DNA from 4 places in the Streptosporangium sp. NPDC050148 genome. Region 2 is predicted to be linked to each of the others. Evidence: riboswitches for the same ligand, from Rfam matches in the RefSeq annotation. Region 2 holds a riboswitch; each other region holds the start of a gene.
The links. Region 2 has a riboswitch for cyclic di-AMP ahead of ACZ6RT_RS32295 (CHAP domain-containing protein). Riboswitches for the same ligand answer to the same signal wherever they lie in the genome.
Positions count from the first base shown of each region.

Region 1: linked by a shared signal. The riboswitch ahead of ACZ6RT_RS18220 (coiled-coil domain-containing protein) and the one ahead of ACZ6RT_RS32295 (CHAP domain-containing protein) in region 2 are both predicted to bind cyclic di-AMP.
Region 3: linked by a shared signal. The riboswitch ahead of ACZ6RT_RS10420 (hypothetical protein) and the one ahead of ACZ6RT_RS32295 (CHAP domain-containing protein) in region 2 are both predicted to bind cyclic di-AMP.
Region 4: linked by a shared signal. The riboswitch ahead of ACZ6RT_RS07455 (C40 family peptidase) and the one ahead of ACZ6RT_RS32295 (CHAP domain-containing protein) in region 2 are both predicted to bind cyclic di-AMP.

Region 1 covers NZ_JBVJIA010000014.1:177,029-184,719, forward strand. Annotated here, with positions in the region: gene ACZ6RT_RS18205 (glycoside hydrolase family 10 protein) at 1-777, shown strand, start outside; gene ACZ6RT_RS18210 (RNA ligase RtcB family protein) at 955-2,073, opposite strand; gene ACZ6RT_RS18215 (hypothetical protein) at 2,619-3,179, opposite strand; gene ACZ6RT_RS18220 (coiled-coil domain-containing protein) at 3,535-4,509, opposite strand; cyclic di-AMP (ydaO/yuaA leader) riboswitch at 4,513-4,649, opposite strand; gene galT (galactose-1-phosphate uridylyltransferase) at 4,721-5,800, opposite strand; gene ACZ6RT_RS18230 (DeoR/GlpR family DNA-binding transcription regulator) at 5,797-6,597, opposite strand; gene ACZ6RT_RS18235 (HD domain-containing protein) at 6,683-7,279, opposite strand; gene ACZ6RT_RS18240 (TIGR03086 family metal-binding protein) at 7,327-7,691, opposite strand, start outside.
Region 2 covers NZ_JBVJIA010000040.1:39,891-47,581, reverse strand. Annotated here, with positions in the region: gene ACZ6RT_RS32300 (ABC transporter substrate-binding protein) at 1-1,318, opposite strand, end outside; gene ACZ6RT_RS32295 (CHAP domain-containing protein) at 2,124-2,840, opposite strand; cyclic di-AMP (ydaO/yuaA leader) riboswitch at 2,859-2,997, opposite strand; gene ACZ6RT_RS32290 (oxidoreductase) at 3,496-4,377, opposite strand; gene ACZ6RT_RS32285 (hypothetical protein) at 4,584-5,624, shown strand; gene ACZ6RT_RS32280 (DUF6716 putative glycosyltransferase) at 5,732-7,147, shown strand; gene ACZ6RT_RS32275 (DUF4331 family protein) at 7,254-7,691, shown strand, end outside.
Region 3 covers NZ_JBVJIA010000007.1:224,739-232,429, reverse strand. Annotated here, with positions in the region: gene ACZ6RT_RS10435 (roadblock/LC7 domain-containing protein) at 1-261, shown strand, start outside; gene ACZ6RT_RS10430 (hypothetical protein) at 285-656, shown strand; gene ACZ6RT_RS10425 (alpha/beta fold hydrolase) at 824-1,705, opposite strand; gene ACZ6RT_RS10420 (hypothetical protein) at 1,790-2,542, opposite strand; cyclic di-AMP (ydaO/yuaA leader) riboswitch at 2,800-2,945, opposite strand; gene ACZ6RT_RS10415 (DUF4253 domain-containing protein) at 3,165-3,941, opposite strand; gene ACZ6RT_RS10410 (sugar kinase) at 4,286-5,233, shown strand; gene ACZ6RT_RS10405 (hypothetical protein) at 5,336-5,653, opposite strand; gene ACZ6RT_RS10400 (putative quinol monooxygenase) at 5,817-6,101, shown strand; gene ACZ6RT_RS10395 (DUF998 domain-containing protein) at 6,265-6,978, shown strand; gene ACZ6RT_RS10390 (DUF427 domain-containing protein) at 7,117-7,500, shown strand.
Region 4 covers NZ_JBVJIA010000005.1:238,684-246,374, forward strand. Annotated here, with positions in the region: gene ACZ6RT_RS07440 (FHA domain-containing protein) at 1-72, opposite strand, end outside; gene ACZ6RT_RS07445 (hypothetical protein) at 350-1,381, opposite strand; gene serA (phosphoglycerate dehydrogenase) at 1,608-3,197, shown strand; gene ACZ6RT_RS07455 (C40 family peptidase) at 3,791-4,387, opposite strand; cyclic di-AMP (ydaO/yuaA leader) riboswitch at 4,375-4,605, opposite strand; gene ACZ6RT_RS07460 (3-isopropylmalate dehydrogenase) at 4,747-5,793, shown strand; gene ACZ6RT_RS07465 (branched-chain amino acid aminotransferase) at 5,968-7,062, shown strand; gene ACZ6RT_RS07470 (Uma2 family endonuclease) at 7,115-7,691, opposite strand, start outside.

The sequences.
Region 1 (7,691 bases), on a different contig from region 2:
TACAACGACTACAACATCGACAACTGGACCTGGGCCAAGACCCAGGGCGTCTACAACATGGTCCGCGACTTCAAGGCCCGCGGCGTGCCGATCGACTGCGTGGGCCTGCAGGCGCACTTCAACAGCGGCAGCCCCTACAACAGCAACTTCCGCACCACCATCTCCAGCTTCGCCGCCCTGGGCGTCGACGTGCAGATCACCGAACTGGACATCCAGGGTGCCTCTCCCACGACCTACGCCAGCGTCACCAACGACTGCCTGGCCGTGCCGCGCTGCACCGGCATCACCGTCTGGGGCGTACGGGACCAGGACTCCTGGCGCTCGGGTGACACCCCGCTGCTGTTCAGCGGCAGCAACAAGAAGCCGGCCTACAACGCCGTGCTGGACGCCCTCAACGCCGCGGACCCGGACCCGGACCCCACCCCGACCCCGACCCCCACACCCACGCCCACCCCGACTCCGACCCCTGGTACGGGGGAGTGCTCGGCGACGATCGCGACGACCAACAGCTGGTCGGGCGGCTTCCAGTCGACCGTGACGGTCCGGGCGGGCAGCGCGCCGGTCAACGGGTGGACCGTGCGGTGGACCTGGCCCGGCGGGCAGAGCGTCAGCAGCCTGTGGAACGGCGAGGCGAGCGTGTCCGGCTCCACGGTGACGGTCCGTAACGCCCCCTACAACGCCACCATCGCGGCGGGCCAGTCGACCACCTTCGGCTTCACCGCCAACGGCACCGCGGCCACCCCGGCCGTGACCTGCAACAGCGCCACCGCGCGATGACCCCCGGCGCCGGGGCGGCCACGACCGCCGCCCCGGCGCCGTTCCGCCTGAAGGCGACCGGCCAGGCCGGGAACGGCCGTCACCGGAGCCGGCGCACCGTCAGGCGGCGCAGCGGCCGGGCCGGCGCCCAGGCGCACTCGGCCGGGCCGCGCCCGGCCGACAGGAGCAGGTGGACGCTCACCGCCGTCCTCGCTCGCGGCGCCGGTCCCGCCGGGGCGCGGGCCCGAGGTCGGCCGTCTTGTAGGTGACCAGGGGGATCGTGGCGGCCACGGGCGTGGCCAGGTCGTGGGCGACCAGGTCGGCGATCACCTGCTCGATGCGCTTGTAGGCCGTCGGCGCCTCCTCGAAGAGCAGCTGGCGGTCCCCGCACACCACCAGCGACCCCACCGGCGTGCGGCGCAGCTCCTCGACCGTGTGCTTGGCCCGGCCCCGGCGCAGGGCGTCCGCACGCGACATCTTGCGGCCCGCGCCGTGCGCGACGGAGTGCCCGGCGTCCGGCCCGGCGTGGGCGGCCACGAGGTAGGAGGGGGTGCCTCGCGTACCGGCGACGAGCACGTCGCACCCGTCGCCCGGCGCCGCCCCCTTGCGGTGCAGGTAGAGCCCGTCGCGGACCTCGACCAGGTTGTGGCACCGGTCGACGAGCGGCTCGGCGGGCTCGGCCCCCAGGGCGTGCGCGACCCGGGCGGCCAGCAGCCGCCGGTTGAGCGACCCCCAGCGGACGGCGTCGTCGTGCATCGCCAGGTAGGCGCCGGGGTCGGGGGCGGGGCCCGCGCCGTGGACCTCGGTGTGCGCCCGCAGGATCCGCTCGCCCAGCCCCCGGGAACCGCTGTGGACGACGAGGACCAGGTCGCCCTCGGCGAGTCCGAGACGGCTCGCGTGGCCCGGCTCGAAGACGGTCCCGATCCGGGCCAGCTCGACGAAGTGGTTGCCCCGGCCGACCGTCCCGAGGCCCTCGGCGTGACCGGCGGGGATGTCGCCCTTCACCACGGCCCAGGCCGGGTCGCCGGCGTCCCGCTCGGGGTCCAGCGCGCGATCGAGGTCGGGGAAGCGGGCGGCGAGCCTCTCGGGGACGGCGCGTTTCAGCCTGATGGGGAACACGGCGATGCCGCAGCCGATGTCGGAGCCCACCAGGAACGGGTACAGCACGGTGGAGGTCATGGCGGCCCCGATGGGGGCGCCCTTGCCGGGGTGCAGGTCCGGCATGGCGGCGACGTGCATCATGCCGTCGAGCGCGGCCACCTGGTGGCACTGCGCGAGGGCGTCGGACTCGATCCAGCTCGCGGGGGAGGCGAACACACTGACGGTGGCCGGACCCGGACCCGGACCCGGCTCCGGACCAGGGGCCGGACCCGGGGCCGCGGCGGGCGGCGGGGACTCCCGGGACTCCCGCCGGGAGGGCTGCTGGGAGGGCTGCTGGGACAAAAAGGCTCTCTTACCTTGGCGGGGGCATACGGGATGACGGCGTCGCGGAACGAGCCGGCGCCGTGACATGTCGGGATGACTGGGGGTGACAGGAGCGACAGGGGACCGTCCGTCAGAGCGTCATGGACACCACGTTCCCCGAGCCCGTTCCCCCGGGGCAAGCGGTTTTCGGCCGTACGGACACGTACGGGCCCGTATGTCCACCGGAGACCGTCGAACCGGGACCCCGCCGGATGCCCGCACGTGCACCGGCGGATCCGGCCTTCCGGTGGAGGCGATGCGGTACGAGCCGAGACGGCTCGCCGGCCCGGTCAGGTGAGGACCACCCTCTCACCACCGGTCGCCGAACCCGGCCCTACCGCGGTACCGGCTCGGTGAACGCCGCCCGTGCGGCATGCGGACGAGCCGGCCGTGGCGCGCTACCTCCCCGTGCCGGTCTGCGCGGGAGGTGTGGGCCAGCCCTTGCCGACGACGGTGAACCCGCCCCGCTCGACGGTGGCGAACGTCGCGGGAGCCGTACAGGGCTGCACCGTGCCGGTCGGTACCGACCAGTTCCAGCCGATCCGATCACGACCGCCGCCGGACCTGTCCGTCCCGCCGTCGTACACGCTGACCGCGACCCGGGTACCGACCGGGAACGAGGTGGAGGTGGTGATGACGGCGGTCACCGTCGCGACCGGGCCACCCGCCACGAGGCAGTCCACCTCCGCCTCGAATCCCCCGCCGTTGCCGTCGGCGAGGTAGTGGTCGACCTTGACGATGCCCTCGGCCTCCGTGAAGACGCCGCGTGCGGTGATGGTGAAGGTGATGTCGTCGTCGGCCGCCGGCTCGAAGTGGATCTTCGCCGTGCCGGACACGTGCCACCGGGGGTCCTTGCTCGTCGCGGGCGACGCGGCCGAGGCCGATGTACCGATCGTCGCGACCGTGGCCAGCGACAGGGCGACGGCGGTGACCCCTGCCCGGATCATTGCGGATCTCATGTCAACGGCTCCTTGAGGTGTGAGGGTGAGGCCTGCTCCGGCGATCCCGGAAAGGGTGCCGTGCCGCCATGCCTCAACCCTGCCGCCGGGCCCCGTCGGTTCCCATGTGCCGTTCGGCGGATCGACCCCCCGCACGCCGGGCCGAGCATCCCGGACGGGACATGGCCTACGGAGCCGGAATGTGCTATCACGCCGGTCCCGGGGTCACCCTGCGGGCGCTGCGCGCACCCGGCGCCTCCGGCGAGGACCGCACGAAACAGACGGTCGAAGACGCACGGGCGACGGGACGAAGTGCCCTGAACATGCCCCAAGAGGTGTAGGTGGCCGAGAAATCGCAGGTCAGTCCGTCGCAGCGCTAGTACATCGAGATGTGCGGATGGTCGAAGTGGTTGGCGGTGACGCCGCCGCGGTTGGACATGGCCCTCCAGCCGGAGCCGTGGTTGATGCGCTGGCGCCAGATCACGTACTTCACCCCGAGCCTGGCCTTGTTCTTGATGGCCCAGGCGGAGATCTCGTCACCGAGCCTGAGGTTGGCGGCCGTGGGCATCGTGCCGCCGGTGCTCATCATGAAGTCGCAGGCGCGGCCCAGCGGGTGCTCGCCGCCGTCGTTCGCGGCCCGGTAGCAGCCGACCGAGTACGGCAGGTCGAAGCGCCTCTTGATCGCCTCGCGCATGATCCGGGTCCGGTCGGTGATGTTGTCGGCGCCGGTGGGCAGCTGTGGGGCCCAGCTGCCGTCGGAGCGGCGGCCCGAACCGGTGGGGACCAGCTTGTCGAGCTTGTCCTTGATCTCCTCGATCAGGTCCTCGGCCTCCTCGCGCCGCTCCTGGACCTCCTTGGCCTCCTCGGCGATGTCGTCGGTGAGGCGGGCGGCGGTCTCGGCCGACCTCTTCCTGCGCTCCACGCTCTGGGCGAACCCCTGCAGGTGGGCGCTCTGCTCGGCGGTGAGCTGCTCCATCACCGCCGCGCCGCCGATGTCGTCGGCGAACAGCAGGGCGGGCAGGCCGCCGATGCTGCTCTGGTAGTGGAGCTGGACGATGGAGTCGACCTGCTTCTCGTTCTCGGCGTAGACCTCCTCGGCCCTGCGCAGGTTCTGCTTGGCCACGGCCTCGGCCTTCTCCGCCTTGTTGAGGGACTCGCGCTTGGCCGCGTAGGTCTCGATCAGCGCGTCGATCCTCTTGTTGAGCTTGACCAGGTCGGCGCGGAGCTCGGCCTCGGACGGTTTGGGGTCGGCGCTTCCCGCGGTGGGAGCGCCGAGGGTGAACGCGGCGATCGAGCCCACGCAGAGGACCAGAGCGGCATGGCGACGGAACGTGGGGGACGAGGCCGCCACGAACTCTCCTCTCCTTCCGCCTACCGGGTTAGCTGACGGGTTCGGGCTGGAGGATGCCCTTCCACCGAAGTGGTTTCACCCCAGGTGCGGTGGTTCCCCGGCTCCCGGGCGAGGCGCCTGGGATTAGGCATATCGGCTGCTACAGCCGATGTGGGAAGGATAGTAGTGGTAAACCCCAGGTCACGCGACCTCAAACGAGACCTATCGGTGATCAGCTCGTGACAATGGAGCGCAGTAGATGTGCTGTCTCCTCGGGCAGCACGTCGTTCACGAAGGCCCCCATGGCCGATTCCGATCCCGCGAGGTACTTCAGCTTGTTCGGCGCGCGGCGGATGCTGAACAGCTCCAGGTGCGCGTACGCCAGGTCCCGGCCGGTGTTGACCGGTGCCTGGTGCCAGGCCGCGATGTAGGGCATCGGCATGTCGAAGAGCCCGTCGAGACGGCGCAGCACGTCGGTGTAGAGCGGCCCGAACGCCGCCCGCTCGGCCGACTCCAGGCCGATCAGGTCGGGGACCCTCCGGTGCGGGTAGAGGTGGACCTCGACCGGCCAGCGCGCGGCGGCCGGGACGAACGCCGTCCAGTGCTCGTTGGAGGCCACCACCCGCACCCCGGCCTCCCGCTCGGAGGCGAGGACGTCGGCGAACAGGTCGCCCCCGGTGCGGTCCCGGTAGCGGCCGGCCGCCGCGAGGTTCAGCCTGGTGCGCGGGGTCACGTACGGGTAGGCGTAGATCTGCCCGTGCGGGTGGGCCAGGGTGATGCCGATCTCCGAGCCCCGGTTCTCGAAGCAGAACACCTGCTCCACCCCCGGCAGGGACGACAGCTCGGCCGTACGGTCGATCCAGGCCTCCATGACCAGCTCGACCTGCTCGGGCGACAGGCGGGAGAACGAGGAGTCGTGGTCGGAGGTGAAGCAGACCACCTCGCAGCGGCCGATCCCGGGCCGGACCTCGCTCAGCCCGCCCGGCTGCGGGTACTCGCCCGGCTGGGCCGAGAACGAGGGGAAGCGGTTCTCGAAGACCACCACGTCGTAGTCGGGGGAGGGGACCTCGGTGAGGTTGCCGGGACCGGACGGGCAGAGCGGGCACTCACTGGCCGGGGGCAGGAAGGTACGGCCCTGCCGGTGGCCGGCCACCGCGATCCACTCCTCGGTCAGCGGGTCGTAGCGCAGCTCGGAGGCGGCGGGCCGGGGCGGCAGGTCGCGCAGGTCGGCCGCACCCCTGTCCGCGTCGTCGCGCCGGTCGAAATAGAAAAGCTCCCGGCCGTCGGCCAGGTGGGTGGCGGTGCGTTTCATCGGGTGGCGGTCTCGCTCTCCTGCTGCGGTTCTGTGATGATCAGCTCGCCGACCGAGGCGGCGAGCTCCTCGCGTGCCTCGCCGGACAGGCCGGAGTCGGTGATCACGATGTGCGCCTGGGACAGCTCGGCGATCGTGCTGATGCCGACCGTTCCCCACTTGGTGTGGTCGGCGGTCACCACCAGGCGGCGGGCGGAGGCGACCAGTTCCCGGTCGGTCTCCGCCTCCAGCAGGTTGGGCGTGGTGAACCCGGCGCGGAGGCTCATCCCGTGCACGCCGAGGAAGAGGGTGTCGACGTGCAGGCCGCGGACCGCCGCGACCGCGACCGGGCCGACCAGCGCGTCGGAGGGGGTACGGACCCCGCCGGTCAGCACGACCGTGCGGTCGGCCCTGGGGGAGCGGTGGAAGACGTCGGCGATCCGGATCGAGTTGGTGATCACGGTCAACTCGGGCACGTCGACCACGTGGTGGGCGAGCGTCCAGGTCGTGGTGCCCGCGGAGAGCGCGATGGCGGTGGCGGGCCGGACGAGCCCGGCGGCGGTGCGGGCGATCGTCTCCTTCTCGGCCTGCTGGCGCACGGACTTGGCGGTGAAGCCCGGCTCCTCGGTCGAGCCCGGCCCGGCCACGGTGGCACCGCCGTGGACCTTCTCCACCAGCCCCCGCTCGGCGAGCACCTCCAGGTCGCGCCTGATCGTCATGTCGGAGACGCCGAGATCACGGACCAGGTCGGCGACCCTGACACCGCCGCTGCTGCGGACCCTCTCCAGGATCGCCTGCTGCCGCTGCTGGGCGAGCATCGTCACTCCCCTTAATTCACCAGATTCCACCAAATTACCACGCCGAGGGCCGAGAGGGGGTGTTGGAACATGGTGAACCGCCCGCTCACAACCGTTCGAGTTCCGCCTCGATGTTGGCCCGCGCCGCAGCCTCCGGCCCCTCGAGGCGGAAGATCGCCGGGAGGGCGAGCAGCGACCGCAGCACCGCGGCCCGCCCGGCCCTGAACGCCTCCTCGGGCACGAAGGCGTACTCCTCGCGCACGGCCGCGGTGTAGGCGGCGTAGACGTCCTCCGGCGCGCCCAGGATCGTCAGGTCGGCGTCGCAGAGCACGGCCCCGTCGGCGTCGTCCGGTGCGGGGTCGTGCGTGACGGTCAGCCTGACCAGCCGGGCGACCGTGGCCACCGCCTCGGGGGACAGGCCCGCCTCCGGCAGCGCGCGCTCGGCCAGCCGGGCGCTGCGCTCCTCGTTGTCGGCGTTGCGGGGGTCGTAGACGGCGTCGTGGAACCAGGCCGCCATCCGCACCAGGTCCGGGTGCTCGGCGTGACCGGCCAGGGCGTCGACCCCGGCCAGGACCGCCTCCAGGTGGGCGGTCGTGTGGTACCTGCGGTGCGGCTCGTCGTAGCGGGCGATCAGTTCGCGGCCGAGCCGTTCGGCCCCGGGGCCGGCCAGGGACCGCCAGCGGGTCATCAGCTTCTCGCTCATGCCAGGGAGCCTAGAGGCGGCCGGACCGGGACCCCGGCCCGGACGGGTCAGGCCTCACGGCCCCAGGAGGCCAGCAGCCGCGCCTGGGCGTCCTCGGCGGGCGACCGGGACTCCCCGGGGGCCGTCTCCTGCTCCCGGCCGGGCTCGGCGGCGGCGAACCAGGCGGCACAGGCCTCGACCAGCTCCGGGTCGAGCCGTTCGTCGGCGCCGATGGCGCGGGCCAGGTCCCAGGTGTGGATGAGGGCGTCGGCGAACAGCTCGGTGACGTACTCGCGGCCGGGCACGTCGCCGAACGGCAGGCGCACGAAGCCCTCCAGGGCACCGTGGGCGGTCACCGCCTGGACGGCGGCCACGGCCGAGGTGTCGAACGCCTTGATGGGGTCGTCGCCGAGCAGGTCCCCGTCGAAGGCGT
Region 2 (7,691 bases):
ACTTGGTCCAGGCCTGGTCGTAGGGGACCGAACCCTGGTCCATGCCCTCCAGGACCTTCTCCACCGAGGTCTTGACCTGGGCGTGCTTCTCACCCAGGAAGACCGGCAGCAGGTCCTTGACCGACTCGCCGAAGATCTTGCCGGTCGGCGCGTCGTTGAAGAACTCGTTCTTCAGGTCCGCGACCGCGGGGTCCTGCTGAGCCGGGATGGAGCTCGGGAAGGCCGCGGCCTCCTGGAAGGCCATGACGTGGCCCTCCTTGCCGGTGAGGTAGTTCAGGACCTCGGCGGCCTCCTTGGGGTGCTTGCTCTGCTTGGGCACGGCCAGGTAGGAGCCGCCCCAGTTGCCGGCACCGCCGGGCACCGCCGCGACGTCCCACTTGCCCTTGTTGCCCTCACCGGCCGCACCGGAGACCACACCGAGCATCCAGGCCGGGCAGCCCATGGTCGCGAAGCCGCCCTTCTTGATGGCGGCGTTCCACGGCGGGGTGAAGGACGCGAGCTTGGCGGTCAGGCCCGCCTCGCTGAAGCTCTTCACCGTGTCGAAGGACGTCTTGATCGCGGGGTTGGTCTCGATGACGAGCTGGTTCTGCTTGTCGAAGTAGGCGACGTTGCCGTTCTTCGGCGCCTCCTGCGACAGGATCACGTTGTAGAGCGTGTTCGGGCCGTCGAGGAACTTGGGGTCGCTCTTGCCGGGGTTGGCGGCCTGGAACTTCTTGCCGACCTCCATGAAGGCGGCCCAGTCCGGCCAGAGCTTGCCGACCTCTTCGCGGTCGGTGGGCAGGCCCGCCTTCTCGAACAGGTCCTTGCGGTAGCACATGGTCATGCCGCCGATGTCGGTGCCGAGGGCGAAGAGCTTGTTGTCGGCGTTGATGCCGTTGTCCCACTTCGCCGCGGGGAAGTCGGCCTTGCGGCTGTCCAGCCCGTACTGGGCCAGGTCCGTGAAGAACTGGGGACGGGCCTTCATGAGGCCCATCGCGCCCTCGTCGAGGGCGATGATGTCGGCGGCGCCGCTGCCGGCCTGCAGACGCTGGAGCAGCTGCGGCAGGTAGACGTCCTCGAACCGGTCGGTCAGGTTCTGGTACTTGACCTGGATGTTCGGGTGAGCGGCGTTCCAGGTCTCCACGGCCTTGTCATAGCCGAAGTTCTCGCCACCTCCGAAGGTGTGCACGGTGATCGTCACCGGCTCGGCCGCGGCGGCGGAGGAACCGCCGGCCGCGGGCTTGGCGGGCTCGCTGGAACCGCACGACGTGATGGCCAGGGCGGTGGCCGCCATGACCGCTACGGCGGCCAGCTTGCCCTGCCGCTTGTTGTTCAACATTCCGGACCCCTCTCAGGTGGTCGCCCGAATCATTGGGAGGTGACATCGCGTACCGGTCCCCGACAAACGCGGCCTCACGATGCGGTCTTTCCTCAATGTGCTTTGGGAGCGCTCCCACGAAGAGTGGACGATGGGCAACCAGGACGTCAATAGACCGAAACTCAACCGTTACATGGAAGGCGTTTTGAGGGTCCTGGGGCGCCTAAATGGTGATATACATCCCATATGGGGTTTTGGGAGCGCTCCCATCACACGGGCATACAGTCAGGGCATTTCGCGCTCCTACCACGAACCGGCACCGGACGGGACCACCGCGCGGCGGACCCCGCGCGTGACCGTGCGCGACGTCCGGTCGTGTACGCGGCCTCGTGACGGCGTACGCCGCCTCGTGACGGCACGCTGCGGCACACGACGGCCCGCGGCGGCCCGTGGCGGGGCCGGGCGGTGATCGTGCCCGGCGCGCGGCCGCACGCGCGCGGGACGGCATCCGCACGGGAGACACGGAGGACGCGGGGACGCCGGAGACGCGAGGACGCCGGAGACGCAGAGACGCCGGAGATGCAGGGACGCCGGAGACGCCGGCCCGTACGCGATCGGAGCCCTCGTGCGGGACGGGCGGGCGCCGGAGGTATGACGAGGCCCGTCTCCCGGCCTGGCCGGGACGACGGGCGGATGGACGGGGGTGTGAAGGGGGAAGGGGGGAGGGGGTGCGAGGGGTCTGACACGTACCCTGACAGGGTCCTGGCGCGGACCCCGTCGCGTGAGTCCGTGAGCCGCGTGAGTCGCGGTGCCGGCCGGGGCCGGATCAGCCGGCGTAGACCGGGTAGCCGAAGCCGGCGACCTCGGACATGGGCCGGACGAGCTGCTCGACGTTACCGTTGCCGGTGTTGCCCTCGATCGTGGTGATCGTGCCGTCGCCGTTGTCGTGCTTCACGAAGCCGACGTGGTCGATGCCGTCGATGCTCTTGCCGCCCTCCCAGTCGAAGTAGACGACGGCGCCGGGGGTGGGGGTGGTGCCCCAGTGGCCGTTCTGCGCGAACCACTTGGCGTGGGTGACGGTGTAGGCGTCCCAGCCCATCGTGGGCCGGATGCCCGCCATCTCGCCGACCCAGGACACGAACATCGCGCACCAGGGGGCGTTGGCGTAGCCGTAGATGTTGCCTCCGTCGCGGGCGGCGGTCTCCTGGGCGCGGGGGGAGGACATGTACCACTGGTGGAACTTGGTCCCGCCGCCCATGGAGTTCTCGCGGACGCCGATCTGCTGGGCGGCCAGGTTCAGCACCTGCGCGGCCGTGACCTTGGGAAGCCGCTGGGCCACGACCTCCAGGGGGGTCCTGGCGGACCCGGAGTCCGAGGAGACCTCGGCGGTCTTGGTGTCGGCGGGCGGGGTGTTCAGCGCGCCGTGGCCGTCGGCCTGGGCGGCGGGGCCCATGACTCCCGCGGTCAGTGCGATGGAGGCGCCGAGGGCGATTCGTGCCAGGCGGGGGATGATGGGGGTGGGGGTGGAGCGGTGCTCGGTCATATGGGGGTTCGACTCCTTGCGTCGCTTCCATTCCGCCTACCGGGTTAGCTGACGGGTTCGGGCTGGGAAGTGCCCTACGACGCACGTATGCGTTGATTCACCCCAGGAACGTGGTTCCCCGGTTCCGCAGACCTCGCGGATTCGGCGGCCGTGCTCACCGGGGGCGGAGGGGGTCCGCCCAGGTAAGACGCGGTCGGGCAATGTGACGGCAATGCTCAGACCTTGGTAGACCCAGACATTTGCCATGAACGGGATGAACCTACGTCATCCGGTCAGACGATTACAAGCAGGACACATTGCCTTCTCATGGTGATAGGGCCTGGTCAGAGGGGTAGAGGATGCCGTTCCGCGCCCCCGGGAGGGGAGTGGATCACCCTCCCCGCGGGTCGTCCCATGCCCTCGCCGTCGCCCGGACCTCTTCGGGGCGGTGACTGGAAAGCCCGGTGTCCCCGGCGATCCGGAGATCGGGTCCGCGTCCGCCCGCCGTCCGGCCCGGTGGTCACGGGACGGGAAGGGCCGGTCCCCGGGCGACTCTTTACCTACCGCCTTTGTCGAACTGGCCTTCGATGGTAAAAACTGCGGGGGAGGCGGACGATCTTTCCTAAAGTCTTCTCAAAACCTCCTCAATGCCCTGTTCAAGCGGGGAGGCGGCCCCTCACGGCAGCCGCCGGGTCTCCCCGAACCGCACGCCGGTCATCTCCTCCGACACCTCCCACAGCCGCGCCGCCACCTCCGGGTCGGTCGCCCGGGCCGAGGGGCGCAGCACCTTCGGCCCTGGGCCGATGTACTGCCCGCCCGTGACCTCGGGGGAGGTGGCGGCGTACAGGGACGGCAGGGCGCCCTTGGTGGCCGGTTGCAGCACCAGGCGCATCAGGGCGTTGAGGGGGCGGGTCAGCACGCCCGTCTTCAGGATCCCGGTCGCGGTGGTGCCCGGGTGGGTCGCCAGGCTGAGCAGGGTCGCCCCCGAGGCGTCGGCGCGGCGCTGCAGCTCCAGGGTGAACAGCAGGTTGGCCAGCTTGGAACGGCCGTAGGAGGAGAACCTGCCGTACCGGCGTTCGAGGCCCAGGTCGTCGAAGTCGATCGTCCCGACGGAGTGCGCGTCGCTGGAGACCGTGACCACCCGGGCCGCCGGGGCGGCCAGCAGGCGCGGCATCAGCAGGCCGGTCAGCGCGAAGTGCCCCAGGTGGTTGACGCCGAACTGGGTCTCGAAGCCGTCGGCGGTCGTCCCCCGGGGCATCGGCCCCACCCCGGCGTTGTTGATCAGCAGGTCCAGCGGCTCGCGGACGGTCTCGGCGAAGGCGCGCACCGACCGCAGGTCGGCCAGGTCGAGCGCCCCCGCCTCCACCCGGGCCCCCGGCACCTCGGCCCTGACGGCCTCCAGCGCGGCCCTGCCCCGCCCGGGGTCACGGGCGGCCAGCACGACCCGGGCGCCGTGCCTGGCCAGCTCCAGCGCCGTCGGCAGGCCGATGCCCCCGCTGGCCCCGGTGACGACGGCCGTGCGGCCGGTCAGGTCGGGAACGTCCTCGGCCGTCCACATGGCTCGCCCCTCTCCGGTCCCGCACGGCCCTGCGACCCGCGCGGCCGACCCGCCGGTGCCCGGCGTGGATCTTCAGGTACGGGCAGTGTACGGAACGGCCAGGCGCCCCGCGCGAAGCCACGCAAGATCACAAGTTGGCGCGCGTGGTCCGCTGTTCACCCGCAGTTCCCGGACCGGTAAGGCCACCGGGTTACGGTGTGGCGGTCGTGAACGGGTCATCGCCCGGCGTGGAGGACGGCCGAGACCACGCGCGGGAGCAGGGTTCGGCCGTCGCCTGGGTGGAGTCTCCGCTGCAGATGCTCTGCGCCGTGGAGGCCCATCACGCGGGGCTGCTCGGCCCCCGCGGCCACCTCGTGCCCAGGGCGGGCCTGCGCCCCCTGGCGGTGACGGGACGCGAGCTGAGACGCCTGGGGCTGCCCGAGGGCCTCGAACTCGCCGAGGCCCGCCCGGACATGCCCCGGCCGCCCCGGGGACGCACCTGGGCGCTGGGCGACGCCTTCTCCGGCAAGGTCCAGTTCCGCTGGCTCACCGCCTCCCCCGGCCGGGTCGTGATCGTCGACGACGGCCTGGCCACGATCAGGCTCCTGGAGCTGATCACCGGCAGGCCCGGCACGCCCCTGCTGCGGGCACGCGGCGGGGCCGGGCGGCTCAGGACCGTCCTGGGCGTGGCGGCCGGACTGCGGCTGCGCGCCGCCGCCCGTTCCGGCCGGCTCTCGATCTTCACCGCGCTGCCCGTCGCCCCCGACCTGGCGAAGGCCGTACGGGCCAGGGGGATCGAGCTGGTCACCCACGACTTCGCCTGGCTGCGCTCGCAGCCGCTGCGCAGGCCCCGCCCGCAGGAGCGGACCGTGGTCCTGGGCACCTCGCTGGTCCGCAACGGCCTGATCCACCGGGAGCACTACTTCACCTGGCTGGCCGGGCTGGGCGCGGACGGGCCGGTGGCCTACTTCCCGCACCGCCGCGAGGACCCGGGCGACCTGGCCCGGGTCGCCGAGCAGCGCGGGATCACCGTCTACGACGGCGGCATCCCCGCGGAGCTGACGCTGCGCGGCCTGGCCGCCGAGCAGCGGGTGCTGAGCCTGCCGTCGACCGCGGTCACCTCCCTGCGGATCCTGCTCTCGGCGCGGGGCGTGGCCGTGCGGACGGTGGACGTGCCCGACGAGTGGTGGACGGCCGAGGCGGCGCCCTCGCTCCGCTCCCACCTGTCGATGTTCGCCCATCACGACACCGGGGTCGCCGGACCATGAGCCGCCCGCCCGGGCCCGGGAGCCATCGGGCCGTGACGCGATGACACCGTGACGCCACGATCCCCGCGGCCCGGAGCCCGGGGATCGGCCACCCGCGAGCGCCTGCGGTGCCGCGTTCCCTGTCCACGTACGACACCGGGGGAGACACCCCCGGCTGGAGGTTCTCGTTGAAGGTCCTGGCCGTGGCCGACTCCGACTCCTACCTGAAGTGGGCGGCCTGCCTGCTGCGGGGGCTGCCCTCGGGCTGCACGACGGAGCTGGCGGTGATCCGCACCCCGATCGTGCCGTCCCCGGCGCAGATCCAGGCAGCCGTCGCGGGGTCGGCGGCCGAGCCGCCCGTGCTCTCGGCCCGCGCGCTGCGCCGGGCCGCCGAACGGTTCAGGCCCGACGTGGTACTGGTGGCCTGCACCGGGCCGGTGGTGGACGTGCTGGTCGCCGAGGTGCTGGCCGGGCTGCGGCCCCGGCCGGTGTTCGCGTCGGGACTGCCCGGCATCTCCATTCCCGCCACCGAGAAGGCGTGGCTGTTCCGCAGCGGGTGCGAGCTGTTCGTGCTGCACAGCGGCCGGGAGGTCGAGGAGTTCTCGGCGATCGGCCGGGCGCTGGGCGGGGGCGGCCAGGTCGGCCTGGCCCGGCTGCCGTTCCTGCACGGCACCGGTGGCGCACCCGGCGGGGGAGCCGTCGCGGGAACCGGAACCGTCGCGGGAACCGGAATCGGAACCAGGACCGGGACCAGGACCGAGACCGGAACCGGGGCCGGGGCCGCAATCGAGGCCGGGGCAGGGGCCGTGATCGGGACGGGTGCCGCCGTGCGGCCCGCCGTCGTCGGCCCGCGCGACCGGGTGGTGTTCGCCACCCAGGCCAAGGTGCCCAGGCGCAGGGAGGAGCGCGAGAGCGTCCTGCTGGCCCTGGCCGAGCTGGCCCGGCACCGGCCGGACCTGGACGTCGTCGTCAAGCTCCGCGCCCTGGACACCGAACGCCAGACCCACAACGAGCGCTACCACTACATGGGCCTGTGGCGGTCGCTGGTCGAGCAGGGCCGGGTGCGGGACGACGCCGTACGGTTCGCCACGGGCCCCATGCACGAGCACCTGGCCTGCGCGGCCGGGTTCGTCACCGTCAGCTCGACCGCCGCGCTGGAGGCCATCGCCGGCAAGGTGCCGCTGCTGGTGCTCTCCGACTTCGGTGTGAACGCCGAGATGATCAACCTGGTCTTCGAGGACAGCGGGCTGCTGGGCACCCTCGACGACCTGGCCGCCGGGCGCTTCCTGGACCCGGACGACGCCTGGTGCAGGGCCAACTACTTCCATCCGGGCGCCGACGACGACTGGATCTCGCGCATGGTCTCCCTGGTCGGCCAGGCCCGCTCGGGACGGCTCGTCCCGGCCCGCTCCCTGCTGGACGGCCCCCAGTACGCCGCCGCCCGCCGCCGCGCCCGGATGCGCGTGGAGGTCCCGCCGAACGTGCTGCGCGCCGGGTACCGGGCCAAGCGCCGGATGCGCCGCTACCTGCGGGCCCTGCGGTGAACCCCGTACAGGCTTGAGCCGATTTTGAACGTCCGCGCTCGTGTCGTCCGCGCCGAAAACGGTGAGGGTCCCTGAGGAGAAACCGGCGGAATCCAAAGGCGGGCCCATGTCGCACCATCTCGACTCCGAGCAGGCCCGCCAGGACGGCCGGCTCGACATCACCGACCACTACGTCTTCCGCGGCGAGACCGGGACCGTCTTCGTCCTCGACGTGAACAGCTCCCTGTCGGGGTCCGGCACGCGGCCGGGGTTCCATCCGGAGGCCCGCTACGAGTTCAAGATCCACCTGGACGGCTCGGCGGCCGAGGAGCTCACCTACCGGGTGGCGTTCGGCGAGCCCGCCCCGTCCGGTGAGCAGGGCCTCACCCTCCACGTCCTGACCGGCCACGGCGCCCGCGACGACAGGGCGGCGGGCGAGCTCCTCGCCGAGGGCCGGACCGGTGAGACCGTCTCCGGCCCGGACGGCCTGCGGCTGTGGGCCGGGCGGGCCCTCGACCCGTTCTACGTCGATCTCGCCCAGGTCCGCGCGGTCAACCTCGCGGTC
Region 3 (7,691 bases), on a different contig from region 2:
GAGACCGAGCAGACCGGCGCGCTCTCCTCCGCGTTGCTGGCCCTGAGCCGTCGGATGACGGGCATGACCGGCAAGGGCGGCTTCGAGGAGACGCTGATCTCCGGCACCAACGGCCACGCGGCCCTCTACGCCGCCGGCCCCACGATCGTCCTCACAGTGCTGGCGCGCCCGGGGACCAACCTCGGGCTGCTCAGGCTGGAGGGCAGGAAGACGGCGGCCCGGCTGGCCGCCATCACCTCGCGTACGTCGATATCCCAGTGAACATCCAGTGAGCGGAGGCAGGAATGGGCAACATGGACATCTCTCTCAAGGAGATGATGGCGATCGACGGCGCCATCGGCGCGGTGATCGTCGACTACGGCAGCGGGATGGCGCTGGGCGCGCTCGGCGGTTCCAAGGACCTCGACCTTCAGGTGGCCGCGGCCGGCAACACCGAGGTCGTCAAGGCCAAGATGCGGACCATGGACTCGCTCGGCCTCAAGGACGGCATCGAGGACATCCTCATCACGCTCGGTACGCAGTACCACGTGATCCGCCCGCTCACCGGCCGGAACGGCAAGGGTCTCTTCATGTACCTGGCCCTCGACCGGAACCGGTCCAACCTGGCGCTCGCCCGGCACACCCTCCGGAGCATCGAGGAGAAGATCGAGGTCTGAACCTCCCGGCGCGTCCCGGATCCGCGTCCCGGGCGCACGTCCCGGCGGTCCGGGTTGCGGCGGTCCGTGTTCCCGGAGCCCGTGTGCCGGCGGGTCGTTCGTCGACGGGTCGTCCGTCGGCGGCCGGGCCCCGGGGCGTACGGTCCCGGGCCCGGGACGCCGGGTCCTCAGCGTGCCGCGGCGGCGGCCTGGTCGGCGGAGCCGGTGAGCTCCTCGATCGCGTCGGCGAAGGCCGTCCAGAGTTCGCGGGGCAGGTCGTGGCCCATGCCGGGGAAGGTGAGCAGGCGCGCGCCGGGGATCGCCTCGGCCGTGGCGATCCCCCCGGAGACCGGGACGAGCTGGTCGTCCTCCCCGTGCAGGACGAGGGCCGGCACCGTCAGCTTCGCCAGCAGCGGGGCGCGGTCCTCGGAGGCCATGATCGCGGCCAGTTGCCTGGCGGTGCCCGGCGGGTCGTAGGCCCTGTCGTAGCTAAGGGCGGCGACCCTCGCGATCCGCTCGCGGTCGGCCGGGTAACCGGGTGAGCCGATGACGTCCCAGGTCGCGACGGCCCGCCGGATCGCCGCCTCGCGGTCGGGCGAGGGCGGCGACATGAGCGCGGCCATCGCGGCCTCGGTCGGGGGCGCCGCCCGCGGGCTGGGGGTGGACATGATCGAGGTGAGGCTGCGCACCCGGTGCGGGTGGCGGATCGCCAGCGACTGCGCGATCATCCCGCCCATCGAGACGCCCACCACGTGCGCGGAGTCCAGGCCGAGTGCCTCCAGCAGCCCCGCGGCGTCGTCGGCCATGTCGCCGACCAGGTAGGGGACCCGGCCGTTCCAGCCGGGTCCGGGTGCTCCGGCCTCGTGCAGGTGGGTGCTCTCACCGACGTCACGGTTGTCGAAACGCACCACGTGGTGCCCGCGCCCGGCGAGCAGCCCGCAGAAGTCCTCGTCCCAGTGGATCATCTGGGAACCGAGTCCCATGATCAACAGGAGCGGGCGGTCCTCGGGGGAGCCGAAGGTGTCGTAGGCGATCTCGATGCCGTTCGCCCGGGTTCGCAGAGTCGTCATGGCACTCCTACCGTGTTGATCCTGCGAAACAGAATGCCATTCTGTAGAGGATCCGGCACCGGCGGGGCCGGTCGCGACGACCGGCTACCAGACGACGGCGCCCGGCTCCCGCACGCTCAGCCCGGCCGCGGAGAGGGCTTCGGCCATGACCTTGGGCTTGGCCGACATCGGCGCGGCGCTCACCTGCTCGGTCCCGGTGACCTTCTTCGGCCGTCCGGACTTGGCCAGCACGGTCTTGGGCGGATCGGCCGGGTTGGGGTCCTTGCGGCCCCAGGCACCGGTGGAGAAGGCCACGGGGTGGTTCTTCCTGCCCACGCCGTCGCCCCACCGGGTGATCACGTACTCGACGTCGATGTGACCCATGCCACCGTTGCCGTCCACACCGAGCGTGCCGGCGTTGAAGGTGCCGCCGGTCAGGTCGGCGAAGGTCTTGGCGTCGATGTCGAGCATGATGCCGCGATTGGAGGGCACCCCGGGGCCGCGGTCGCCGACGAAGAACTTGGCCCGCTTGCCCTTGTAGAGGATGTAGCCCTCGGTGAGCAGCGGCCAGCTCGGGCTGGCGATCATGCCCTTCTGCATCGGCTTGCCACTGGCCGGCAGGCCGGTGTCCCCGGCGCGGCCGGAGGAGTCGTCCCAGAAGTAGGAGGCGCGGGTGGATCCGTGGAGCAGGACGGCCTCGACGCCGTCCTCGGGGCCGCTCACCGCGGAGGTGGTGGCGGCGGCGAGGGACGGAGAGGCGGGGAGTGCGGAGGCGACGCCCGCGGAGGCGAGCACGCTCACCCCGACGAGGGCGGCGGCGGCCAGGCGGTTCTTGTGCATGCCAAAGAAGAGGCTCATGGGGGAAAGGCTCTTTCGCGAGGGAACGGGGCTACCGCGTGCGACACGCCGAAAAGGGGCGCACGGGCGAGGGCGCGCTGTCGGAAAAAATGCGTAACCGGACGAACCAGTCGTTACGCAGAGCGCTGCCTGGAAATGCCGCGATCAGGCGCGGCGCGAAAGGTACGGGGGATGGGGGACGGGGGGCAGGGGAAGGTTCAGGTGGTCGGCGCGGACAGGGGGTGCACCGACGCGGTGACGCGGTCATCCATGAGGGGGTCTCCTCTCCATCTCGTCTACCGGGTTAGCTGACGGGTTCGGGCGGTGGAGTTGCCCTACCGCCGCATGAGCGGCGGATTCACCCCGGAAAATGGGTCCCCGGTTCCCGCGGCATCCGGCCTGCGGGATTCGACGTCGGGCGGTCGCTCCCTCTTGTGAAGGGCAGGTCACCGGCCGATAACAGGGGACACTACCCACGAGAACCAGACAAAGCAAAGCAAAGACCACGAAAACCCCAGAAGATCTACCTTGTTGGCAAAAAGTCCTCTAAAGCACTCAACATCCGGGATTGTTCGGACGGGCGTCTCGCGGCCCCACAGGCCCGCCCGCTACGGGGATCGCGGCCCCCCGGCCCCGGGACGGCTCAGTCCCACCAGAACGACCAGGCGTTCCTGCCCTTGATCTGCTCTGCGTAGTCGATGAGGGTCCCCGCGCCCTGGATGATGCTGTCGGGGCAGAACGTCCAGTGCTCCGCGGCGACCTGCAGGGCGTGCTCGAAGGTCGTCGGCGGGGCCGCCACGCTGACGTCGAGGGTGTTGAACCCCATCCCGACCACCCGCACCCCGAACCTGTCCTCCCAGCTGCGCACGACGGCCGCGAGCGGGACCATCCACTCGTTGTGGTTCAGCGCGCCCTGCCAGCCCATGACGGCCAGGGCGTCGGCACCGCGGTCGACCGCGACGAGCCCGAGCGGCGTCCTGCGCTCGGCCACCATCCCCGCGTACCAGTCCGCGACCACCCCGGGGTCGGCGGCGAGCCTGCCCGCGGGGGCCGGGCCGGGGCACTCCGGGCCGAAGGGGTCGAGCAGTTCGAGCTGGTCGACGTGGGCCCTGGCGATCCAGTCGGACCACACCTCGGCCATGAACGCCTCGACGTGGTAGTTGTCGATCTCGGCCGCCGCGTCCGGGGCGATCTGACCGGCCGACCAGGGCTGGACGGAGTCCTCCAGCAGCACCGGCCACAGCCCCGACCGCTCGTGCTCGGCCCGCAGCCGCGCCCAGTACTCCCCCGAGACCGTCACCTCGCTGAGCCAGAAGGCCGGACGGTGACGGATCGCGAGCTGAGCGTAACCGGGGTCGGGCCAGACCAGCTCACCCGGCGGCAGGTCCACCGAGAGCCTCCTGCCCTCACCTCCGCTCATCCCGCGAGCTCCGTCGGCTCCGTCGGCGAACAACTGGCGCAGAACGGGCGGAAGCTTCCCCTGCTCGCAATCGTTCATCTCTACCGATCCGATCCTGACCACGGATCAATTTTGGCCTGTCAAGCACCCCGAGGGACAGTTGTGCCCTGGACCGAGCAAAAATTAGAGGAAGATCCATGCCGCTCGACGGCCGTCCGGTAGGGGACGTTATGCTGCTCGATGGCCGCGAGAAAGCGCTATCCACTCCCTTGACCTGGTATTCGGCGTACCGGATCATCCCGGGAGGACCGGCGGGCGGCCGGGTACGACCGATCACCGACCCCGCTGCGTGAGGAGCCCCTTCCATGACCGACCTGGTCACGCTCGGCGAGAGCATGGCACTGTTCAGCGCGCGGCGCACCGGCCCGCTCAGGCACGCCCGCGACTTCGGGCTGGGCGTGGGGGGCGCGGAGTCGAACGTGGCCATCGGCGTCTCCCGGCTCGGCGGGCGCTCGGCCTGGATCGGCAGGGTCGGCGACGACGAGTTCGGGGAACTGCTCCGCTCGACGCTGGCGGGCGAGGGCGTCGACGTACGGGGGATGCGGGTCGACCCGGACGCGCCCACCGGCCTGATGATCAAGAGCAGGCGCACGGCCGAGGTGGTGGACGTGCGCTACTACCGCTCGGCGAGCGCCGGATCCCGGCTCTGCCCGGCCGACCTGGACACCTCGATGATCCGTTCGGCCCGCGTGCTGCACGTCACCGGCATCACCCCGGCCCTGTCGGCCTCCGCCGCCGAGGCGGTCCGGGCCGCGATCGCCGAGGCCCGCGACGCGGGGGTGACCGTGTCGATGGACGTCAACTACCGCCGGGCACTGTGGACGCCCGCCGAGGCGTCCGCCGTGCTGCGGGAGATCGTCCCGACGGTGGACGTCATGTTCGCGACCGAGGCCGAGGCCCGGCTGGTCGTGGAGGGCGACGACCAGCTCGCCCTGGCCCGCGCCCTGGCCGACCTCGGCCCGCGCCACGTCCTCGTCAAGCGCGGCTCGCTGGGCGCGATGGAACTCTCCGACGGCGTCGTACGGCACGCCGAGCCGCACCGGGTCACCGAGGTCGACCCGGTGGGCGCCGGGGACGCCTTCGCCGCGGGCTGGATCGCCGAGACCCTCGCGGGAGCCGATCCACAGGAGCGCCTGGCCACGGCGTCGGCCGCCGGGGCCTTCGCGGTCACCGCCGACGGCGACTGGGAGAGCCTCCCCCGCCGCTCCGACCTCGGCCTGCTGCGCCCGTCCGGCGACGCAGTCAGCCGCTGAGCGGCCTCACCGCGCCGACCGGCACCGACCCGCACCGACCGGCGCCGACCGGCTCGTCGCGCCGTACGACGCGAAGGGCCCGCGACGGCCCGTGAGGCACCCCTACGGCTCGAAGATCACCAGCGGGTGCCGCCAGGACATCTCCAGCACGACCCGGCACACCTCCCCGGCCCGGGGGAAGACCGCGCTCATCAGCACGAAGTCCTCCCCCACGCTCAACGGCTCGGACCACGGCGAGGTCGCGTAGTTCTCGGCGGTCAGGTCGGGGAAGACCGACGTCAGCTCCTCGTAGAAGGCCGCCACCTCCGGGCTCGGCTCGCCGCAGGCGATCTCGCTCCCGGTCCGGAGGAGGTACCGGCGGAGGGCCTCGGCCGCGGTGAGCGGTTCGGTTCCGAGCCAGACTCCGAGATCAAAACTCACACCGCGCCCTCGCCGTCCTCGTCTCTGCCGTACCTGCCCGGCCGTCGGATCCTACGTGCCCCGCGGGCGCCCGATATGCGCGACCGGCACGGAAGCGTCAGCCCTTGCATACCGGCTCCGGTCCGGCGGTGATCCTGTCGGTGGCGGGCCATAGGGTGGCGGCATGATCATTGTTTCAGGCTGGATCCGCGTCGACCCCGACGCCCGGGACGACTACCTGCGAGGGTGCGTGCCCGTGGTCGAGCAGGCCCGCGCCGCGTCCGGCTGCCTCGACTTCACGCTCGGCGCCGACCTCGTCGAGACCGGACGGATCAACGTCTACGAGCGGTGGGAGTCGGAGGAGGCCCTGGAGGCGTTCCGGGGCTCCGGCCCGGAGGACGACCGGTCCGCGATGATCCGCGACGCCGACGTGTCCCGCTACCAGATCTCCGGGGTCGGCCCCGCCTGATCGGCCGGAAGAGGACCGCGGGGGAGGTTCCGGTCCCAGGACGGGCTCAGGTCACGGCCGAGCACTGGCTCCGGCCCGTCCGGCAGGCGGATACTGCGTTCCTGGGAAGCACCCGGCGGTTCCTCTCCCCCGATACCGTGACGTCTCCCGTGCAGGAGGATCGATGCGCACCCCGGCAGAGAACACGACGGCGCCACGCGCCACCCTTCCCTACCTGTGCGGAGTGGCCGCCGGCCTCCTGTTCGTCACCGCGTTCCTGATCGAGGGGGCCACCCGCGCCGGCTACGACCCGATGCGCCATCCGGTCAGCTCCCTGTCCCTGGGTCCGTACGGATGGACGCAGGTCGCCAACTTCGTCGTCACCGGTCTGCTGATGCTGGTCTTCGCCGTCGGCCTGCGCCGGGATCTCCGTACGCCCGGACGGCGCTCGACCTGGGGGCCGCTGCTGATCGGTGCGAGCGCGATCGGGTTGATCGGCGCCGGTGTCTTCCCGACCGACCCGATCGGCGGCTATCCGCCCGGCACGGCCGCGCGGGGCGTCTCCACCTGGCAGGGCCGTCTCCACGACGTCCCGTTCTCGTTGCTCTTCTTCGCCGCGCTGGCCGCCGCGTGCTTCGTGTTCGCCCGCCGCTTCGCCGGATGGGGCGAGACCGGCTGGGCGGTCTACTCGGCGGCCGGCGGGCTGGTGTTCCTCGTCTCGTTCGTGCTCGCCGGGATGGGGTTCTCCGGGGCCGAGGGCTTCGCCGGTCTCGGTGGCCTGATGCAGCGGATCTCGATCGCGACCGGTTTCTGCTGGCTCGGCCTCCTGGCCGTCCACCTGCTGCGGACCCGCCCGGACCCCGTGTCGGCACGCCCCACCGCCGCCGACCTCCCCTGACCCGTCCCCGTCCATCCCTGTTCGTCCCATCCGTGTCCCGTCCGTGCCCGTCCAGTGCCCCGGACGATCCCGGGGCGGTGGCCGACGGCCCGGATCCGGGCTGCGGCAGACTGGTCACGAGAGAAAGGGGTGCCCACCATGACCGACAAGCCCGTTCTTCAGCCCAGCGCCAAGCATCCGATCACGATCACGGCGAACCCGGCCCGGGTCGTCGTCTCGGTCTCCGGCCGGGTGGTCGCCGACTCGCAGCGCGTGCTGACGCTGCAGGAGGCCTCGTACCCGCCCGTTCAGTACATCCCGATCGACGACGTCGACCGCTCGCTGCTGGAGCGGACCGACACCGCCACCTACTGCCCGTTCAAGGGCGACGCGAGCTACTACACCGTCACGGTGGACGGCGAGCAGGTGGTGGACGCTTTGTGGGTCTACGAGTCGCCGCACCCGGCCGTCGCCGAGATCAAGGACCACGTCGCCTTCTACCCCGACCGCGTCGACTCCATCGACGAGCAGCCGGCCGCCTGACCGTCTCCCCCGTCGGGCGACGGATCTCGGGGCCGGCCTCAGGTCGTCGAGCGGCCGACCGTGTGATCGTCTGTGATCGTCTGTGATCGTCTCCCGCTGCGAGTCCGACGGGGAGGAACGAGGCCGTCGGTCCGGTCCCACGACGTCCTGCGTCCGGGGGGGGGGGGGGGGGGGGGGGGGGGGGGGGGGGG
Region 4 (7,691 bases), on a different contig from region 2:
ATCACGGAGCTCGCTGATCGCACGATCGCGGTCCCCGTCGGAGGCGCGGGCCGGGGGATGCGTCGAGCTCATCCTCCGAGTATCCGCCCCGAGGGCGGAACCTGTCCAGAATACGCGGATCTCCTGCCGAGGACCCGTCCGGCACGATCATCCGGACCGGTGCGGGCGACCGCGCACACGCTGCGGAAACTTCTCCGCGCACGGTCTCCTGCCGGATCCCGGAAACCTTGGACCCGCCGCCCCCGCACGCGCAGGGACGGCACGCGTCGACGCGGACAGGAGGCGTCGTGGACGCCGTGGGTCCGACGGGCTGGCCGGTGTCGGCCGGGTCGGCCGGTGCCGGTCGGTGTCAGTCGGTGACGTCGGCGCAGACCACGTGGGCGCCCAGCTCGATCATCCGCTGCTCGCTGCGCGCGTCGGCGACCCTGGCCATCAGGATCGGCGCCTCGCTGGCGGCGAGCTGCGGCAGCCGGGCCCGTACCCCGCGGTGGATGTCCCTGACCACGTCCTCGGCCGCCGACATGTGCACCTTGACGTGCAGCATGATCCCCGGGGCGCCCGAGGAGGTGCTGGCCTCGGAGATCCACACGTGGTGGACGAGCGGGTAGTCGACGAGCAGGTGCGAGATCGCGGCGCGCAGCGCGGGCAGGATCGGGTGGTCGCAGCGGCGGTAGCCGGGGTCCACCATCTGCATCGGGCCCGACAGGTGCGGCCGGGGTGCCGGGATCCACGAGGCGGCGGGCGCGGCGGGCACGGGGGTCCGCGGCCGGCCCTGCGGGGAGGCGGCCTGCCGCGAGGGGCCCTGCGGGTACGGGGCCTGCGGGGCCGCCGGGGGAGGGGTCTGCGGGTACGCCCCCGGGGAGGGCGTGCCCTGCGGGTACGCGCCCGGCGCGGAGGGAGCCTGCGGGTACGGGCTCTGCGGTGCCGCCGGGGGAGCGGTCCGCGGAAGCGCGGGCGCCGAACGCGAGACCGTGGCCATCGCCCCGGTCGCGTACGCGGTGGGGGTCGCGCTCGACAGCGCGGGGGTGGGCCCGCTGCGCGTCGAGAGCAGGTAGCGCTGGAGGTCCTCGATCGGCACGGCCGCGGCGGCCGGCCCGGCCGCGTCGATCACGATCTCCCGCACGCCGGTGACGCGCTGGATGTCGAGGACGGTGTCGGCGTCGCAGGCCGACAACGAGTGGCTGCCACGGTGCCGCGCGTAGGTGTCCGCCGAGGTGTATCCGAGCAGGACACGCTCACCCGCCTGGGTCGTGCCGAGCACGACGGAGCGGTCGGGTCGCACGGCGACCAGGAGTCCCCATTCCGCGAGCGCGGCCAGCAGCCGGTGCGGCTCGCCGTGCTGGGCGAGCACGGTGCCGAGAGCGGGGTTCCCGATGCTCATATGAGGAACGATAGGTAGTGGACCACGGCTTATCAGGGTAATCGCGAAGTTTTCTTGGGATCAATACCAAGTTGAATTTTGCAGGCATGGGATGCGACGGCGGCGGGTAGCGCCCCCCGGTCACGGCCTACCCCGTCTCGGATCGCGGGACACTCGTGAACGCGTTCACAAGCGCCGATAGACTACGTGAGGTCCGTGCACCTCACCGCCTAGTAAGGATCTGCCTGTGAACAAGCCCGTCGTACTGGTCGCCGAGGAACTCTCCGAGGCCGGTCTCGCGGTTCTGGGCGCGGACTTCGAAGTCCGCCACACCGACGGCGCCGACCGCGCCCAGTTCCTGCCCGCCCTCGCGGACGTGGACGCCCTGATCGTGCGCAGCGCCACCCAGGTGGACGCCGAGGCGATCGCCGCCGCCCCCCGGCTCCGCGTGGTCGCCCGCGCCGGCGTCGGCCTGGACAACGTCGACGTGGAGTCGGCCACCAAGGCCGGCGTCATGGTCGTCAACGCGCCCACCTCCAACATCACCAGTGCCGCCGAGCACACCGTGGCCCTGATCCTCGCCTCCGCCCGCAACGTCGCCCAGGCCCACTCCGCGCTCAAGGGCGGCGAGTGGAAGCGCTCGAAGTACACCGGCGTGGAGCTGGACGAGAAGGTCGTCGCCATCCTCGGCCTCGGCAAGATCGGCCAGCTGGTCGCGCAGCGCCTCCAGCCGTTCGGCGTCGAGCTGATCGCCTACGACCCCTACCTGCAGCCGGCCCGCGCCGCGCAGATGGGCGTCCGCCTGGTCTCGCTGGAGGAGGCCCTGCGCGAGGCCGACTTCATCACCGTGCACCTGCCCAAGTCCAAGGAGACCATCGGCCTCATCGGCGAGCGGGAGCTGCACCAGGTCAAGCCGAACGTGCGCCTGATCAACGTCGCCCGCGGCGGGATCATCGACGAGAACGCCCTCTACTCCGCGATCAAGGAGGGCCGCGTCGCCGGCGCCGGCATCGACGTGTTCCCCAAGGAGCCGGTCACCGACAGCCCGCTCTTCGAGCTGGACCAGGTCGTGGTCACCCCGCACCTGGGCGCCTCGACCCACGAGGCCCAGGAGAAGGCCGGCACCCAGGTCGCGCGGAGCGTGAAGCTCGCCCTGGCCGGGGAGTTCGTGCCGGACGCGGTCAACGTCCAGGGCGGCGCCGTCGCCGAGGACGTCAAGCCGGGCCTGCCGCTGGCCGAGAAGCTCGGCCGGGTGTTCACCGCGCTCGCCGGTGAGGTCGCCACCAGGCTCGACGTCGAGGTGCGCGGCGAGATCGCCTCCCACGACGTCCGGGTGCTGGAGCTGGCCGCCCTCAAGGGCGTCTTCACCGACGTGGTCGAGGACTCGGTCACCTACGTCAACGCCCCGCTGCTGGCCAAGGACCGCGGTGTCACGGTCGAGCTGATCACCAGCTCGGAGAGCCCCGACTGGCGCAACGTGGTGACGGTCCGCGGCGTGCTCGCCGACGGCCGCGCGGTCTCGGTCTCCGGCACCCTGTCCGGGCCGAGGCAGATCACGAAGATCGTCGAGGTCAACGGCTACCAGATGGAGATCGAGCCGACCGACCACCTGTCGTTCTTCACCTACACCGACCGTCCCGGCATCGTCGGCGTGGTCGGCCGCATCCTGGGCGACCACTCGATCAACATCGCCTCGATGCAGGTGGCCCGGGACGTCAAGGGCGGCAAGGCCCTGATCGCGCTCACCGTCGACACCGCCATCCCGGCCGACGTGGTCGACCAGATCGGCGCGGAGATCGGTGCCGACAGCGGCCGTTCGGTCGACCTGACCGACTGACCGTCCCGGTCCGCCGGGTCCCCTTCGTGGGTGGCCGCGGCGCGCCGCGGCCCGCTCCCGGACGGACCGTCCGGGACCGGGCCGGCACCCGCTCGCCGTCTCGACATGTGAGAAGTGTGTACGCGGGGCGAGACGACCCTTTCGTCACCGGGTAACCTGATGAAGATGCGCCGGGTGTTCTCGCACTCCGCACCCGCCGCGGCGGGGCCTGACAGGGCAGGCCGGCGGCCCGCCACGGTGCCGTGGCGATCGCCGGCTCCGAGCCCTCCGCCCACCGGTCCGTGACCCGGACCGGGGCATCGGGCCCGGTCCGAGTCCTGACCGGAGTCTCGGCCACCTTCACAGCTCACCCGCGACCGAGACGAGACTCACCATGTACGAGATGTACTCCTGGAACCGCCCGGACGAGAACGAGGACGAGGCGGCCGACGCGATCCAGACCGCCCTGGACCGCCGCGACAACGGTGGCGCGCCCACCCGCTGACCCTGTCGGCCACCTATCGGCCACCTGCCCGGTCACGGCCGTGCGCCGGTCCGGGCCGGGCCGGCCGGGGCGGACGGCTCCGCGACGCTCGCGGCGGAGCCGCGGGGGCTCACCCGCCGACGGCGGATCCGGTCGCGTGCTCGATCCGCTCGGCCAGTTCGACCCCCTCGGGGTCGGGGCGCACCCCGCCGACGAAGGAGGCGCGCCGCCATGAGGCGAGCCGCTCCTCCTTGACCACGTCCCCGCTCCGCGGGGCGTGCACCATGTACCCGGGCTTCGTGATCATTCCGACATGCCCGAGACCCCGGAAGAAGACCAGGTCCCCGGGCCTGAGGTCCTTCCAGGCGATCTTCCTGGAGAACGCCTCGTACTGCTCGGAGGCGATGCGGGGCAACGCGATCCCGGCGGCCCCGTAGGCGCGGAGCATCAGCCCGGAGCAGTCGAAGCCGCCGCGGCCGGTGCCGCCCCACGCGTACGGCGTGCCGCGCTTGGACATGGCCCAGCTCAGGGCCTTCTGCCAGGCGGGACGCAGGGACGCGGCCCGCAGGGCGCCCTTCAGGGCGGGCATGCCGAGCGCGGGAGGCGCGGGGGCGGGCAGGGGCGAGGCGGCCAGCGCGGTGGCCGGGGTCGCGAACACCGCGGTCCCGGCGACGAGGACGGACGCGACGCGCGAACAGATCTTGCCGTACAGGGTCGTTCCTTCCATAGGGCCTGCCGGGTGAGCTGTCGGGCTCGGGCGTGGAGGCCGCCCTACGGCGCGCGGGCGCGCCGATTCGCCCCGAGGGATCCCGTCGCGGGCGGCCGGGAACGCGCTCCGGTCGGGAGCGGGGTTCCCGGGGCCCGGGACGATCCCGGAAAGAGTGGTTCCCCGGCTCCGTACGCATCGATAAGGGATGATCCGTACGAATTAGGCATCAACGTGAACGGTGAGGACCATAACGAAACCTCACGAAACGGTCAACACAGGATAAAGACGGGCAAAGTGATCAGATGTCCCCGAGGGAAATTCCGTCCGAGGCGTGAGACCGGTGTTCAAGCACCGAGACGGCCCGGTAGGGTGACCCCATGGATTCGCGTAACATCCGCCTGGCGGTCATCCCCGGGGACGGGATCGGGGTCGAGGTCGTCACCGAAGGGCTGAAGGTCCTCGAAGCGGTCGGCACGAAGGTGGAGACCACCACCTACGATCTCGGCGCCAAGCGCTACCACGAGACCGGTGAGACGCTGCCCGACGTCGTCCTGGAGGAGCTGCGCGGCTACGACGCGATCCTGCTCGGGGCGGTCGGCGACCCCAGCGTGCCCCCGGGCGTGCTGGAGCGCGACCTGCTGCTCAAGCTCCGCTTCCGGCTCGACCACTACGTGAACCTGCGGCCGGTCAAGCTCTTCCCCGGGGTGGAGACCCCGCTGGGCGGGGTCCGGCCGGAGGACATCGACATGATCGTCGTCCGCGAGGGCACCGAGGGTCCGTACGCCGGAGCCGGGGGCGTCATGCGCCACGGCACCCCGCACGAGATCGCCACCCAGGAGTCGCTGAACACCGCCTTCGGCGTCGAGCGCGTGGTGCGCTACGCCTTCGACAAGGCGCTGTCGCGTCCCCGCAGGAGGCTCACCCTGGTCCACAAGACCAACGTGCTCACCTACGCCGGTGACCTGTGGGCCCGCACCGTCGAGAGGGTCGGCCGGGAGTACCCGGACGTCCAGACCGACTACTGCCACGTCGACGCGGCCTCGATGTTCTTCGTCAGCCAGCCCCGGCGCTTCGACGTGATCGTCACCGACAACCTCTTCGGTGACATCCTCACCGACATCGGCGCGGCGATCGCCGGTGGCATCGGCCTGGCGGCCAGCGGCAACGTCAACCCCGACCGCACCGCGCCGAGCATGTTCGAGCCGGTCCACGGCAGCGCCCCCGACATCGCGGGCCAGGGCAAGGCCGACCCGACCGCCACGATCCTGTCGGTCGCCATGCTCCTGGACCACCTGGGCCTGGACTCCGAGGCCGTCCGGGTCGAGCGGGCCGTCGCCGACGACCTGGCCGAGCGGCCGACCGGCCGGACCGGCCGGACCACCCGCGAGATCGGCGACGACATCACCGCCCGAGTAGCCGGCTGAGGAAGCCGCCCACCTCGACCCAGACGCGCCTGGCGGCTCACCGAGCCGCCGGGCGCGTTTTGGTTTTTCCGCCCCGCTGACGGTTTTCGCTATCGATGCAGTAGTTTCCCGTTACCCGGTCCAACGCAGAATGGACGCAAGGGTAAGCCAGACACCAAGAGAAGGATCCGCGTCATGACCACCGCTCAGAAGCTCAGCTTCGACGTGCAGCTCTCCGACCACGCTCGCACCACGGACGAGCGTGAGCAGGTAATGGCGAGCCCGGGGTTCGGCCAGGTCTTCACCGACCACATGATCTCCATCGACTACACCGAGGGGGAGGGGTGGCACGACGCCCGGCTCACGCCGTACGGGCCGCTCGTCCTCGACCCGGCGACCTCGGTCTTCCACTACGGGCAGGAGCTCTTCGAGGGTCTCAAGGCCTACCGCCAGGAGAACGGCGCCATCGTGATCTTCCGGCCGGAGGCCAACGCCGCCCGGTTCAACGCCTCGGCGCTGCGGATGGCCATGCCCGAGCTGCCCGAGGAGACGTTCGTCGAGTCGCTGGAGCTGCTCGTCCAGACCGACCGTGACTGGGTCCCCACCACCCCGGGGCACAGCCTCTACCTGCGCCCCTTCATGATCGCCACGCAGCCCGCGCTCGGTGTCAACTACCCTTCCAGGACCTACCGGTACATGGTCATCGCCGGACCGGCCGCGGCCTACTTCGGCGGGGGCAAGGCCGTCTCGGTCTGGCTCTCCACCGAGTACACCCGCGCAGCCCCCGGTGGCACCGGGGCCGCCAAGTGCGGCGGCAACTACGCCGGGGCCTTCGTGGCCCAGCGCCAGGCCGTCGAGCAGGGCTGCGACCAGGTGGTCTGGCTGGACGCGGTCGAGCACCGTCACGTCGAGGAGATGGGCGGGATGAACCTGTTCTTCGTCTACGGCGACCGCCTGCTCACCCCGGCGCTGACCGGGACGCTCCTGCCCGGCATCACCCGCGACTCCATCCTCACCCTCGCCGGCGACCTGGGCCTGCGGGCCGAGGAGGGACGCCTGTCGATCGAGGAGTGGCAGAGCGGCTGCGAGTCGGGCGAGCTGACCGAGGTCTTCGCCTGCGGCACGGCCGCGGTCGTCACCCCGGTCGGCGCGGTCAAGGGCGCCGACCGCGCCTGGACGATCGGCGACGGCAACCAGGGCCCGGTCACCTCGAAGATCCGCGAGGAACTCGTGGGCATCCAGTACGGGTCCCGCCCCGACCCGCACGGCTGGGTCCACAAGATCTGCTAGCCGCCACCGGAAGGCCCGGTCCTCCAAGGCCGGGCCCTTCCGCGCGACGGGCTCAGCCCTCGGTCAGCCTGCCCGTGTCGATCGTGAGGTTCCACGGCGCGGGCAGTTCGAGCGGCTTGCCGAGCGACTCGGTGACCTCTTCGGCGTACCCCTCCGGGCCGGGTCGGCTGAGCAACCTGAACCGGTCCGCGAAGGTGTCGATCACGAGGTAGAGCGGGACGCCCGCGAGCGCGCAGGCACGCGGCTTGACCACGTGGTCGTCGTGAACGCTGCTCGGAGAGACGACCTCGGCGACCAGCAACGTGGCGTTCGCATGGATGTGGCTGGGATCCCAGAGAGGGGGATCGGGGGGCACGATTACCAGGTCGGGCTCGATGCGATCCCCCTGCACCTGCAGGAGGAGCTTGACCTGCGGATAGAGACGCCACCCCTTCTCCATGGAGAACGGCATGAGTTGTGCCGTCAGCTGGTAGACGACCTTGGCGTGGGCGATCGTGGGCATCTCCCTCACCACGATCCTGCCGTTGACGATCTCGATCCGGTGATTCTCGAACCGATCGACGAGCTCCGTGTAGAGCCGTTCGAGGTTCTTCCGATCCGTGATCTGGTACGCGGTCGATCTCTCCATG